Regions from separate parts of the Nocardiopsis sp. RV163 genome, predicted to be linked through region 1. Evidence: riboswitches for the same ligand, from Rfam matches in the RefSeq annotation. Region 1 holds a riboswitch; each other region holds the start of a gene.
The links. A riboswitch is a leader RNA that binds a small molecule or an ion and turns the genes downstream of it on or off. The one in region 1 is predicted to bind cobalamin.

Region 2: linked by a shared signal. The riboswitch ahead of ABD54_RS19920 (nitrite reductase) and the one ahead of ABD54_RS18865 (ABC transporter substrate-binding protein) in region 1 are both predicted to bind cobalamin.
Region 3: linked by a shared signal. The riboswitch ahead of metE (5-methyltetrahydropteroyltriglutamate--homocysteine S-methyltransferase) and the one ahead of ABD54_RS18865 (ABC transporter substrate-binding protein) in region 1 are both predicted to bind cobalamin.

The regions. Positions count from the first base shown of each region.
Region 1 covers NZ_LEKI01000116.1:6,598-9,861, forward strand. The annotation lists gene ABD54_RS18855 (carboxyl transferase domain-containing protein) at 1-821, shown strand, start outside; gene ABD54_RS18860 (PPOX class F420-dependent oxidoreductase) at 1,059-1,490, opposite strand; cobalamin riboswitch at 1,807-2,021, shown strand; gene ABD54_RS18865 (ABC transporter substrate-binding protein) at 2,080-3,123, shown strand; gene ABD54_RS18870 (iron ABC transporter permease) at 3,120-3,264, shown strand, end outside.
Region 2 covers NZ_LEKI01000128.1:4,949-8,212, forward strand. The annotation lists gene ABD54_RS19910 (precorrin-2 C(20)-methyltransferase) at 1-236, opposite strand, end outside; gene ABD54_RS19915 (precorrin-8X methylmutase) at 233-898, opposite strand; gene ABD54_RS19920 (nitrite reductase) at 895-1,806, opposite strand; cobalamin riboswitch at 1,881-2,028, opposite strand; gene ABD54_RS27455 (CsbD family protein) at 2,363-2,530, shown strand; gene nhaC (Na+/H+ antiporter NhaC) at 2,716-3,264, opposite strand, start outside.
Region 3 covers NZ_LEKI01000016.1:1,189-4,452, reverse strand. The annotation lists gene ABD54_RS05070 (polysaccharide deacetylase family protein) at 1-711, opposite strand, end outside; cobalamin riboswitch at 988-1,151, shown strand; gene metE (5-methyltetrahydropteroyltriglutamate--homocysteine S-methyltransferase) at 1,317-3,264, shown strand, end outside.

The DNA of each region.
Region 1 (3,264 bases):
AGAAGCCCTTCGACATCCGCACGGTGATGCGTGCGCTCTCGGACCAGGACCACGCGGTGCTGGAGCGCTGGGCGGGCATGGCCGACGCCGACACGGCGGCGGTGCAGGACGCGCACATCGGCGGCTGGCCGGTGTGCCTGGTGGGGATCGAGTCGCGGTCGGTGCCGCGGCACGGCTTCCCGCCCACCGACGGGCCCGACACCTACACCGCGGGCACGCTGTTCCCGCGTTCGTCCAAGAAGGTGGCGAGGGCGATCAACGCGGCGTCGGGCAACCGGCCGCTGGTGGTGCTGGCGAACCTGTCGGGGTTCGACGGCTCGCCGGAGTCGCTGCGCAAGCTCCAGTTGGAGTACGGGGCCGAGATCGGGCGGGCGATCGTCAACTTCGACGGTCCGATCGTGTTCTGCGTGATCTCGCGGTACCACGGCGGCGCGTTCGTGGTGTTCTCCAAAGCGCTCAACCCGAACATGACGGTGCTCGCGTTGGAGGGGTCGTTCGCCTCGGTGCTGGGCGGGGCCCCGGCCGCGGCCGTGGTGTTCGCCGGTGAGGTCAACACGCGTACCGCGAGCGACCCGAGGGTGACGGGGCTCCAGGAGCAGGTGTCGGCGGCCAGCGGCGTCGAGCGGGCCGCGCTCAACGCGCGGTTGGCGGAGACGCAGTCCTCGGTGCGGGCGGAGAAGCTCGGCGAGGTCGCCGCGGAGTTCGACCGGGTGCACAGCATCCAGCGCGCGGTCGAGGTGGGTTCGGTGGACGCGATCATCAGCGCCGCCGAGATGCGGCCGCGCATCATCGAGGCGATCGAGCACGGCATGAAGCGTTAGGCAGTGTTTTTTTGGACCTCCGCTTCGGTCCGTGTTCGGGCGCCCGGAGAACAGGGGCCTTCGGCGCCTACGGCGGGTTCGCCGGTTCCTCGCGAACCCGCCTCCGGCACCTCCAGAACCCTGTGGGCGCCCGAACGGACCCCTCCGAGCTGAGGCCCGGTTGAAAAGCGGAACCCGGGGCCGCGCACGCGGGGCGGGGGTGCGGCGGGAGGCCGCGGCCCCGCCCCGTCCGTGCGGTCAGCGGATCTTCTCGCCGTACACGTGGTCGACGGGCATGGTCATGAGCACCCTGCGGTCGGAGACCATGGCCGACCGGTACTCCTCCCAGTCGGGGTGCTCCCCGGCGGCGAGGCGGTAGTAGTCCACCAGCGAATCGACCTCGGGGCCGTGCGGGTCGGTGCCGGGTCCGGTGAGGGTGGCCACGCCCTCGGCGGTGGCCCACGCCCAGCCGTCGGCGCTGGTGACCTGCAGGGTGGCGCGCGGGTCGCGGCGCAGGTTCGCGGTCTTGGCCCGGCCCTCGGTCATGGAGACGTGCAGCAGGTCGGTCTCGGCGTCGTAGAAGGGCTGGACGGGGGAGAGCTGGGGGCGGCCGTCGGCCTTGATGGTGGCCAGGACGCCGAGCCTGCTCCGGGCGAGCAGTGCGCGCGGGTCGAACGTCGTCTCGGTCATCTCCGAAAAACCCCTCTCGGCCGGATGCTGGTGCTGCGGGGCCGTGTGCGGCCGGTCACGAGCCTATCCCCGGGAACGCGCGACGGCTCGGTCCTCGCCGCGCGGCTCACACCGCCGTGTCCTTGGGCCGGGGACCGTGCGACCGGGCCCGCAGCCCGGCGCTCCGGGCCACCCGTGTCCGCTTCGGCCGGGGCGAGGGCGCGGCCTGAGAACTCCGACGCCTCCCCCTGAACCGCGATGACCAGGGCGGGCGCCGGAGCGGTGGCGCGGGTGCGGCCCCTGTGCGCCTTCCGGCGGCGGAGGGCCGAGGCGGCCTTGATAGTCTGCCCGGGCCAGTCGTACCACGTACGTGGTCAGGGAATCCGGTGCGAATCCGGAACTGACGCGCAGCGGTGAGGGGGACGGGCGGGGTACTCACGCCACTGGGGCGGAGGCCGCGGAGACCACGGCGTCGAAGCGGCACCGACCTGGGAAGGCACCCCGTCCGGGCGAACCCGAGTCCGAAGACCTGCTGGCCCCTCCGCGTCGAGTGCGCGGAGGCGTCCCGTGCCAGGCTCCGCGTTCGAGCCCCGACTTCCAAGGCATGCCCATGCTCCGCCGCGCCCTGTACCCTCTTCCCCTCCTCCTCGCCTCATCCCTGGCCCTGACCGCCTGCGGCGCTCCCGCGGACGGCGGTGGCGAGGGGGCGGAGTCCGCCGCCGGAACCGGATCCGCCCCCGCGGTCGACAACTGCGGGCACGAGGTCACCGTCGCCTCCCCGCCCGAGCGCGTCGTCTCCCTCAACCAGGGCAGCACCGAGATCCTGCTCTCCCTGGGGCTGGCGGACCGCCTCGTCGGTACCGCCACCTGGACCGATCCGATCATGGAGGGGCTGGAGGAGGCCAACGGGGGCATTCCCCGCCTGGCCGACAACGCCCCCTCCTTCGAGGTGGTCCTGGACGCCGAACCGGACTTCGTGACCGCCTCCTTCGTCTCCACGCTCGGCACGGGCGGCGTCGCCACCCGCGAGCAGTTCGAGGAGCTGGGCGTGCCCGCCTACGTCTCCCCGACCGACTGCGCCGCCGGCAAGGACAACGACAGCGGGGGAGACGGCTCGCGCAGCGAGCCCCTCACCCTCGACGCCGTCTACGGCGAGATCCGCGACCTGGCCCTGCTGTTCGGGGTCGAGGAGCGCGGGGAGGAGCTGATCGCGGAGCTGGAGGGGCGGGTGGCGGCGGCCACCTCGGACCTGGACGCCTCCGGCGTCTCCCTCGTGTACTGGTTCGCCAACTCCCAGTCGCCCTACCTCGCGGGCTGTTGCGGCGCCCCCGGCGCCATCACCCGCGCGGTCGGCGCGCGGAACGCCTTCGACGACACCCACGACGAGTGGCCCCAGATCAACTGGGAGACCGTCGCCGACCGCGACCCCGACGTCATCGTCCTCGGTGACCTGACCCGCGACTCCCAGACCGCGGAGTCCGCCGACGCCAAGATCGCGTTCCTGGAGTCCAACCCCGCCACGAGCAACCTCACCGCCGTGCGCGAGGAGCGCTACGTCCTGCTCAGCGGCCAGGCCATGAACCCCTCGATCCGCACGGTCGAGGGGATCGAGCAGGTCGCCGAGGGTCTGCGCGGCCTCGGGCTCGGCCGGTGAGCGGTGCGCGTCTGGCGCTGCTCTCCTGCGGTGGACTGGTGCTCCTGGCGGTGTCGGTCTCGGTCGCGGTGGCCATCGGCCCCGCCGACATCACCGCGGCCGAGGTGTGGAGGTCGGTCGCCGCGCGGCTGGGGTTCGGGG
Region 2 (3,264 bases), on a different contig from region 1:
GCCCCCGCGTAGCCGCCCGGGTGGTCGGTCGCCCCGGTGGTCACCGGATAGGTCAACCGCTCCTCGACCGCCCCGGCCGGGATCAGGGCGTCGGCGATGCGGCGGGCGTTGGACTCCTTGCCCGCACCCGCGTGGTAGGCGACGACGTCGGCCGCGGCGATGAGCCTGGCCGCCTTGAGGGTGACCAGCTCCGGGTCGCCCGGTCCGACGCCGACGCCGTGGAAACGGCCGGTCATTCCTCCTCCTTGGCGAGTGCGTTGAGGGCCGAGCAGGTCATCGCCGAACCCCCACGGCGGCCACGCGCGGTCACGTAGGGGACGTCGACGCCGTGCCGGTCGCGCAGCTCGGTCAGCGCCTGCTTGGACTCGGCGGCGCCGATGAAGCCGACCGGGCAGCCGACGATCGCGGCGGGGCGCGGCGCGCCGTCGATCAGCATCTCCAGGAGGTGGAACAGGGCGGTGGGCGCGTTGCCGACGGCGACCACGGCGCCGTCGAGCAGCGGCTCCCACAGCGACACCGCGGCGGCCGTGCGGGTGGTGCCCCACGCCCGGGCCAGGCCGGGCACCCGTTCGTCGCCCAGGAGGCAGAGCACCTCGTTGTCGCTGGGCAGGCGGCTCGCGGTCACGCCTGAGGCCACCATGCGCGCGTCGCACAGGATCGGCGCACCGGCCCGGAGGGCGGCGCGCGCCGCGGGGACCAGGTCGGGGTGGACGACGAGGTCGTCGGCGAGGTCGACCTGGCCGGTGCCGTGGATCATCCGCACGGCGAGCCGCTCGGCGTTGGCGGGCAGGTGGTCGAGCCGGGCCTCGCGCCGGATGGTGGCGAAGGAGTCGGCGTAGATGGCGGGCCCGTCGTCGACGTACTCGTAGTGCCGGTTCGGTCTTCTGGGGGAGGTCACCGCGCCTCCCCGGGAACGATCCCGTGTCTTCCGGGAACGAGTACGGCGCGCCACGGCGTGACGACGAGTTCGCCGGATCCGGCCTCGACGGCTTCGGCGGCGAGCGCGTCGGCGGCGGTCCGGTCCAGGCCCTCCTCGGGCACGGGGACGTGGCGTCCGATCCCGGGCAGCGGGCCGTGCGGCAGCGGCGGCGCGGGTTCGGGCAGCCCCGGGTCGGGCGGAGCCGGGTCGGTCAGGGGCGAGGGGAGTTCGGCCACGTGCCAGGGGGCGTCGGGGCCGTCCCCGCGCAGCTCCAGGAACCGGTCGGCGAGGCGCACGAGCGCGGCCGGGGCCTCCTCCAGCGGTGTCAGCGGGCCCCAGTGCTCCCCGACCCTGAGCTGGGCGGTGTGGGCGTCGAGGGCGACCGCCCCCAGGTCGCAGGGGCGCTCCAGCAGGTCGCCGCTTCCGTCGTCCAGGGCGAAGAGGAAGCGGCCGGGAAGGGCGGCGCGGCGCGGTTCGGCGCACAGCAGCCCGTCCAGCTCGGCGGCCACGGACCGCAGGTCCGCCCTTCCGACCCCGAGCCCCGTGCGGGGGGAGACCATGACGTTGCGGACCAGTTCGTGGGAGGGCGAGGGCAGCAGGCCTGTGCCCTCCAGGGCCCGGAGCGCCTCGGGGGACAGCCGCTCCCCGTCTCCGGGCAGGGCGCGCAACTGCACGTTGGCCCGGCCGGTGACGTGGATCCGGCCGTCGCCGTACTCCTGGGCCACGGCGGCCAGGGCGCGCAGCGAACGGGCGGGAAGCCTGCCGCCGACGAGCCGGAGCCGCACCAGCAGCCCGTCCTCGGCGGGCCAGGGCCGCAGGGCGCCCGGGCAGCGGTCGCGCCGGGCGCGGACGGTGGGGGATGGGGATGGGGAACCCATCGGGGACATGCGCGTCCTTCTGGTCAGGGACCCGTTCGCGGGGTCCTCGGTCGACCTGGCGGCCCGTCACCGCCAGCGCCAGCAGGTCTTCGGACTCGGGGTCGACCGGTGCGGAGCGCCTTCCCGGAGCGTTGCGCTCCAGTGGCTGTCCCGGGGAACCGAGTCCCCGGGGCGTGCCCGCCCGTCACCCTCACCGCTGCGCGTCAGTCCCGGATTCGCACCGGGTTCCCTGCCCCACGAGGTGGAGTTCTACTGGCCCGACGAGGGTACCGTTCCCCTCCCCGGCCAGGTCCGGGGGCCTTCCCCCAACGGCTGCGTGCCGTTGCCCAGCGCGGCTGTCCGCGCCCGGGGGCGGCCCGGAAGGGGGTTCGCGCTCGGTTTCCGGGTGCGGCGGCGCGTGTTTTCGGTCCGTGTTCGAGCGCTACGTCGGCGGCGGGGGCGGGTGTGGAACGTTCCGAGGGCTTTGCGGGGATTTTAGGGTTTCCTGTTTCGGGCAGTGGAACGGGCGAAGGGCGGTTCGCAGCAGTACGCCGCTCCTCACGGGAACCACCCAAGGAGGAAGAGCATGAGCGCCACCGAGAAGGGCCGCAGCCAGGCCGAGATGGTCAAGGGCAAGGCCAAGGAGACCACCGGCGAGGCCACCGGAAACGACCGCATGAAGAACGAGGGGCGCGCCGAGATGGCCAAGGGGCGCCTGCGCCAGGGCAAGGAGGACATGAAGAAGGGCCGGTAGGTGCCGCCTTCGCGGACGGCCGCGGACGGGCTCCTGCGAGCGGGCGCCTCCCGGCCGGACGGGGAGGGCCGCGAGCCCCCGCCCCGCCGGGGCCGCCGATCCGGCCGCCCTCATGTCCGAGGGGAGCGGAGCACGTGCGGGGCACGTGCTCCGCTCCCCTTTCGCGTGGCCGCCCCGGGCGGGGCTTACGTCGTGGAGCGCTCCTGCTCCGGTTCCAGGCGGCGGATGCCGAAGCCCCGGGTCAGCGGCGCCAGGAAGGCGATCAGGGCGGAGAACAGGAAACCGCCCCAGTTGAACACCGCCCACGGCAGGAACTCGAAGTTGGCCACGCCCAGGGTCGTGGCGAAGAAGACCCCCGACACCGTCCAGGGCATGAGCACCTCGGTGATCGTGACCGAGTCCTCCATGCTGCGCGACAGGTTGACCGGGTGCAGGTTCCTGGCCCGGTAGGCGTCGCCGTAGACGTCCTTGACCAGGAAGTACGTCACCAGGGCGTTAGATGTGCCGTTGATGATGGTGAAGCCGGAGAGCAGGGTGGTGAGGATGAGGCTGCCGGTGGACCGCAGCCTGGCGATGAGCCCCTCCAGCAGTACCCGCAGCACGCCCGACTTCTCCAGCGCCGAGGCGAAGAAGAAGGCGCAGAAGACGAAGAACGCCGAGTTGTACATCGAGTACAGCCCGCCCCGGTTCACCAGTTCGGCCAGGACGTCGGAGACCTCGTCCCCCCGAGGCAG
Region 3 (3,264 bases), on a different contig from region 1:
TCGGCCCTCCTGCGCCGGGGCGACCTGCCCGGCGTCGAACTCCACGACCAGGTCCCCGTCGGGGTTGAAGCCCACCGAGTCGTACAGGGAGCCGATCGGGTGGATGACGTCGGGGTCCGCCGGGCCCTCCCCGCCCTCCCCGCTCCCGACGGCGCCGCGCACCAGGCCGTTGAGCTCCTCCAACTGCTCCTGGCCGCCGACCAGCGCCGCCGAGGGGTGGTGCGCCGCGGTCTCTGTGTCGTACCAGTAGGTGGTGTAACCCTCCCGGGACCCCTCGGAGTCGGTCTCCACGCGGGTCACGCGGACCCCCAGCAGGCCGTCGCGCGCCGCGGTCAGGTTCCATCCCGCCTCGAAGGAGACCGCGCCGGGGTTGGCCGCCTCGAAGGCGCGCACCTCGTCGGTCAGCTCACGCTCGAGGAAGTCGGCCAGCGGCTCGGCGTTGGGTATCACCGGGTAGGTCACCGAGACGGAGATCTCCCCGTCGTAGGGAAGTCCGGCCTCCTCCACGCCCGACACGGCGGCCGGGTCCACCTCGGTGAGCCCGTCGGGCTCGCCTGAGGCCGGGGGCGGCGGCTCGCTCTCGGAGAGCGGCGCTGCCCGCGTCCGCGGCCCGGGCTCGGGCTCCCCGGAGGAGCTGGTGGCCAACAACACCATGCCCGCCAGGAACGCCAGGGCTACCACGACCGTGATCAGGGGGTGGTCCGGTGCCATGGCCAGGCGGGACTGCTTATTCACGAGGGAATCTCCACGTTCATCGCTCAGACGAACGTCCGCGGGGAGCAGAGAGGGCTCACCCGCGCAACGCTTGACTTCGTGTGTGACGCCGACCTGAGGACGGGGGTTCTCACCGTCCTGGCCGGGCGCATGGGGCCGCACGCCGGGTACAGGGGCGAAGGGGGCCTCCCTATACTTGCAGCCGTGGAAGGTACATGATCCACCCCCGCGTCCCGGGTCCGCCCCGGAACGAACGGGGCGGAACCATGTCGCAAGAGGGAACCCGGTGCGAGTCCGGGACTGCCCCGCAGCGGTATGGGGGAACGAACGTCGCCATGGGCACTGGTAGTGCCGGTCGCCGAGACCGGAAACCGGGAAGCGGCGGCCAGTAGGAGGAGCGGTGTCCGCACCGCCCGCGCCCCCGAGTCCGAAGACCTGCCTCCACCCGGCGACGCGCCCGCGGCGCCGGTGGTCCCGCGCCCCGAGGGAGGGCCGGAGGCGGTGGCAGGTCCGGTGCGCGCCCGCGGCGCGTCCGTCGGCGTGCACGCCCCTCTTCTCCTCCCCGAGGCCGGTACCCGGCTTTCGACGAGGGAGAGAAGCTGATGACCACGACCCCCGCGCCTTCCGCGGCCCCGGGCGGACCACGCCCCTCCGTGCGCTCGACGGTGCACGGCTACCCGCGCATCGGCCCCGACCGCGAGCTCAAGCGCGCCTGCGAGTCCCACTGGAGGGGCCGCACCACCGCCCGGGAACTGGACGAGGTCGCCGCCGGCCTGCGCCTGGGCGTCTACGCCCAACTGCGCGAGGCCGGTGTCGACGACATCCCCTCCAACACGTTCTCCTACTACGACCACGTGCTGGACACCGCGGTCCTGTTCGACCTGGTCCCCTCCCGCTTCGCCCCGCCCGCCGCGGCGCCGGACCGCGAGGAGGAGCTGCGCCGCTACTTCGCGCTCGCCCGCGGCGAGCAGGGCGCCCCTCCGCTGGAGATGACCAAGTGGTTCGACACGAACTACCACTACCTGGTCCCCGAGCTCTCGCCCGGCACCCGTCCCCGCCTGGTGGGCGACAAGCCCGTCGCCGAGTTCCGCGAGGCCGCCGAGGCGGGCTTCCACACCCGCCCGGTCCTGGTCGGCCCGCTCACCTTCCTGCTGCTGGCCAAGCCCGCCGACGGCGCCCCCGAGGGCTGGGAACCCGTCCGGCTGCTCGACCAGCTCCTGGACGCCTACGCCCAGCTGCTCGGCGACCTGCGGGCCGCGGGCGCCACCGAGGTCCAGTTGGACGAGCCGATCCTGGCCACCGATGAGGGCCGCGCCGCCGTCGGCCACCTGGAGTTCGCCTACCAGCGCCTGGGCGCGGTCACCGACCGGCCCTCCCTGCTGGTGTCCACCTACTTCGGCTCCATCGGCTCCGCGGCGCTGCGGGTCCTCAAGGAGTCCGCGGTCGAGGCGGTCGGCCTGGACCTGGTCACCGACGACGAGGGCGTGGACGACCTGGTGCGGATCTCCGGCCTGGGCGCCACCCGCCTGGTCGCGGGCGTGGTGGAGGGGCGCAACGTCTGGCGCACCGACATCCCGGCCGCCGTCGCCGCGCTCGGCACCCTGCTCGCCCTCACCGACGAGCTGACCGTGAGCACCTCCTGCTCCCTGCTGCACGTGCCCCTGGACCTGGACTCCGAGACCTCCCTGGACCCCGAGCTGCGCGCCGCCCTGGCCTTCGCCCGGCAGAAGGCCCGGGAGACGGCCCTGCTCGGCCGCGTGCTGTCCGAGGGGGCCGAGGCCGAGTACACCGGACGCGGCGGCGTCCGTCCCCCCGCGTTCACCGACGCGCGCGTGCGCGCACGCCTCGACGCCCTGGGCCCGGACGCCTACGAGCGCCCGCGGGAGCGCGGCAGGCCCGCCGAGACCCCGCTCACCACGACCACCATCGGTTCCTTCCCCCAGACCGCCGAGCTGCGCCGCGCCCGCGCCGCGCACCGCAGGGGGGAACTGGCCGAGGACGCCTACAAGGCCGTCCTGCGCGAGGAGATCGACCGCGTCGTCGCGCTCCAGGAGGAGATCGGCCTGGACGTGCTCGTGCACGGCGAGCCCGAGCGCAACGACATGGTCCAGTACTTCGCCGAGCAGTTGGAGGGCTACGCCACCACCGAGAACGGCTGGGTGCAGTCCTACGGTTCGCGGTGCGTGCGCCCGCCGATCCTGTTCGGCGACGTCTCGCGCCCGGCGCCGATGACGGTCGAGTGGACCACCTACGCCCAGTCGCTCACCGACAAGCCGGTCAAGGGGATGCTGACCGGTCCGGTCACCATGCTCGCCTGGTCGTTCGTGCGCACCGACCAGCCGCTGGGCGAGACCGCCCGCCAGGTGGCCCTGGCTCTGCGCGACGAGGTCGCCGACCTGGAGCGCGCCGGGATCCGCCACATCCAGGTGGACGAGGCGGCCCTGCGCGAACTGCTGCCGCTGCGCTCGGAGCACCGGGCGCGGTACCTGGACTGGGCGGTGGGTTCCTTCCGCCTGGCCACGTCGGGGGTGTCGCCCTCCACGACCGTCC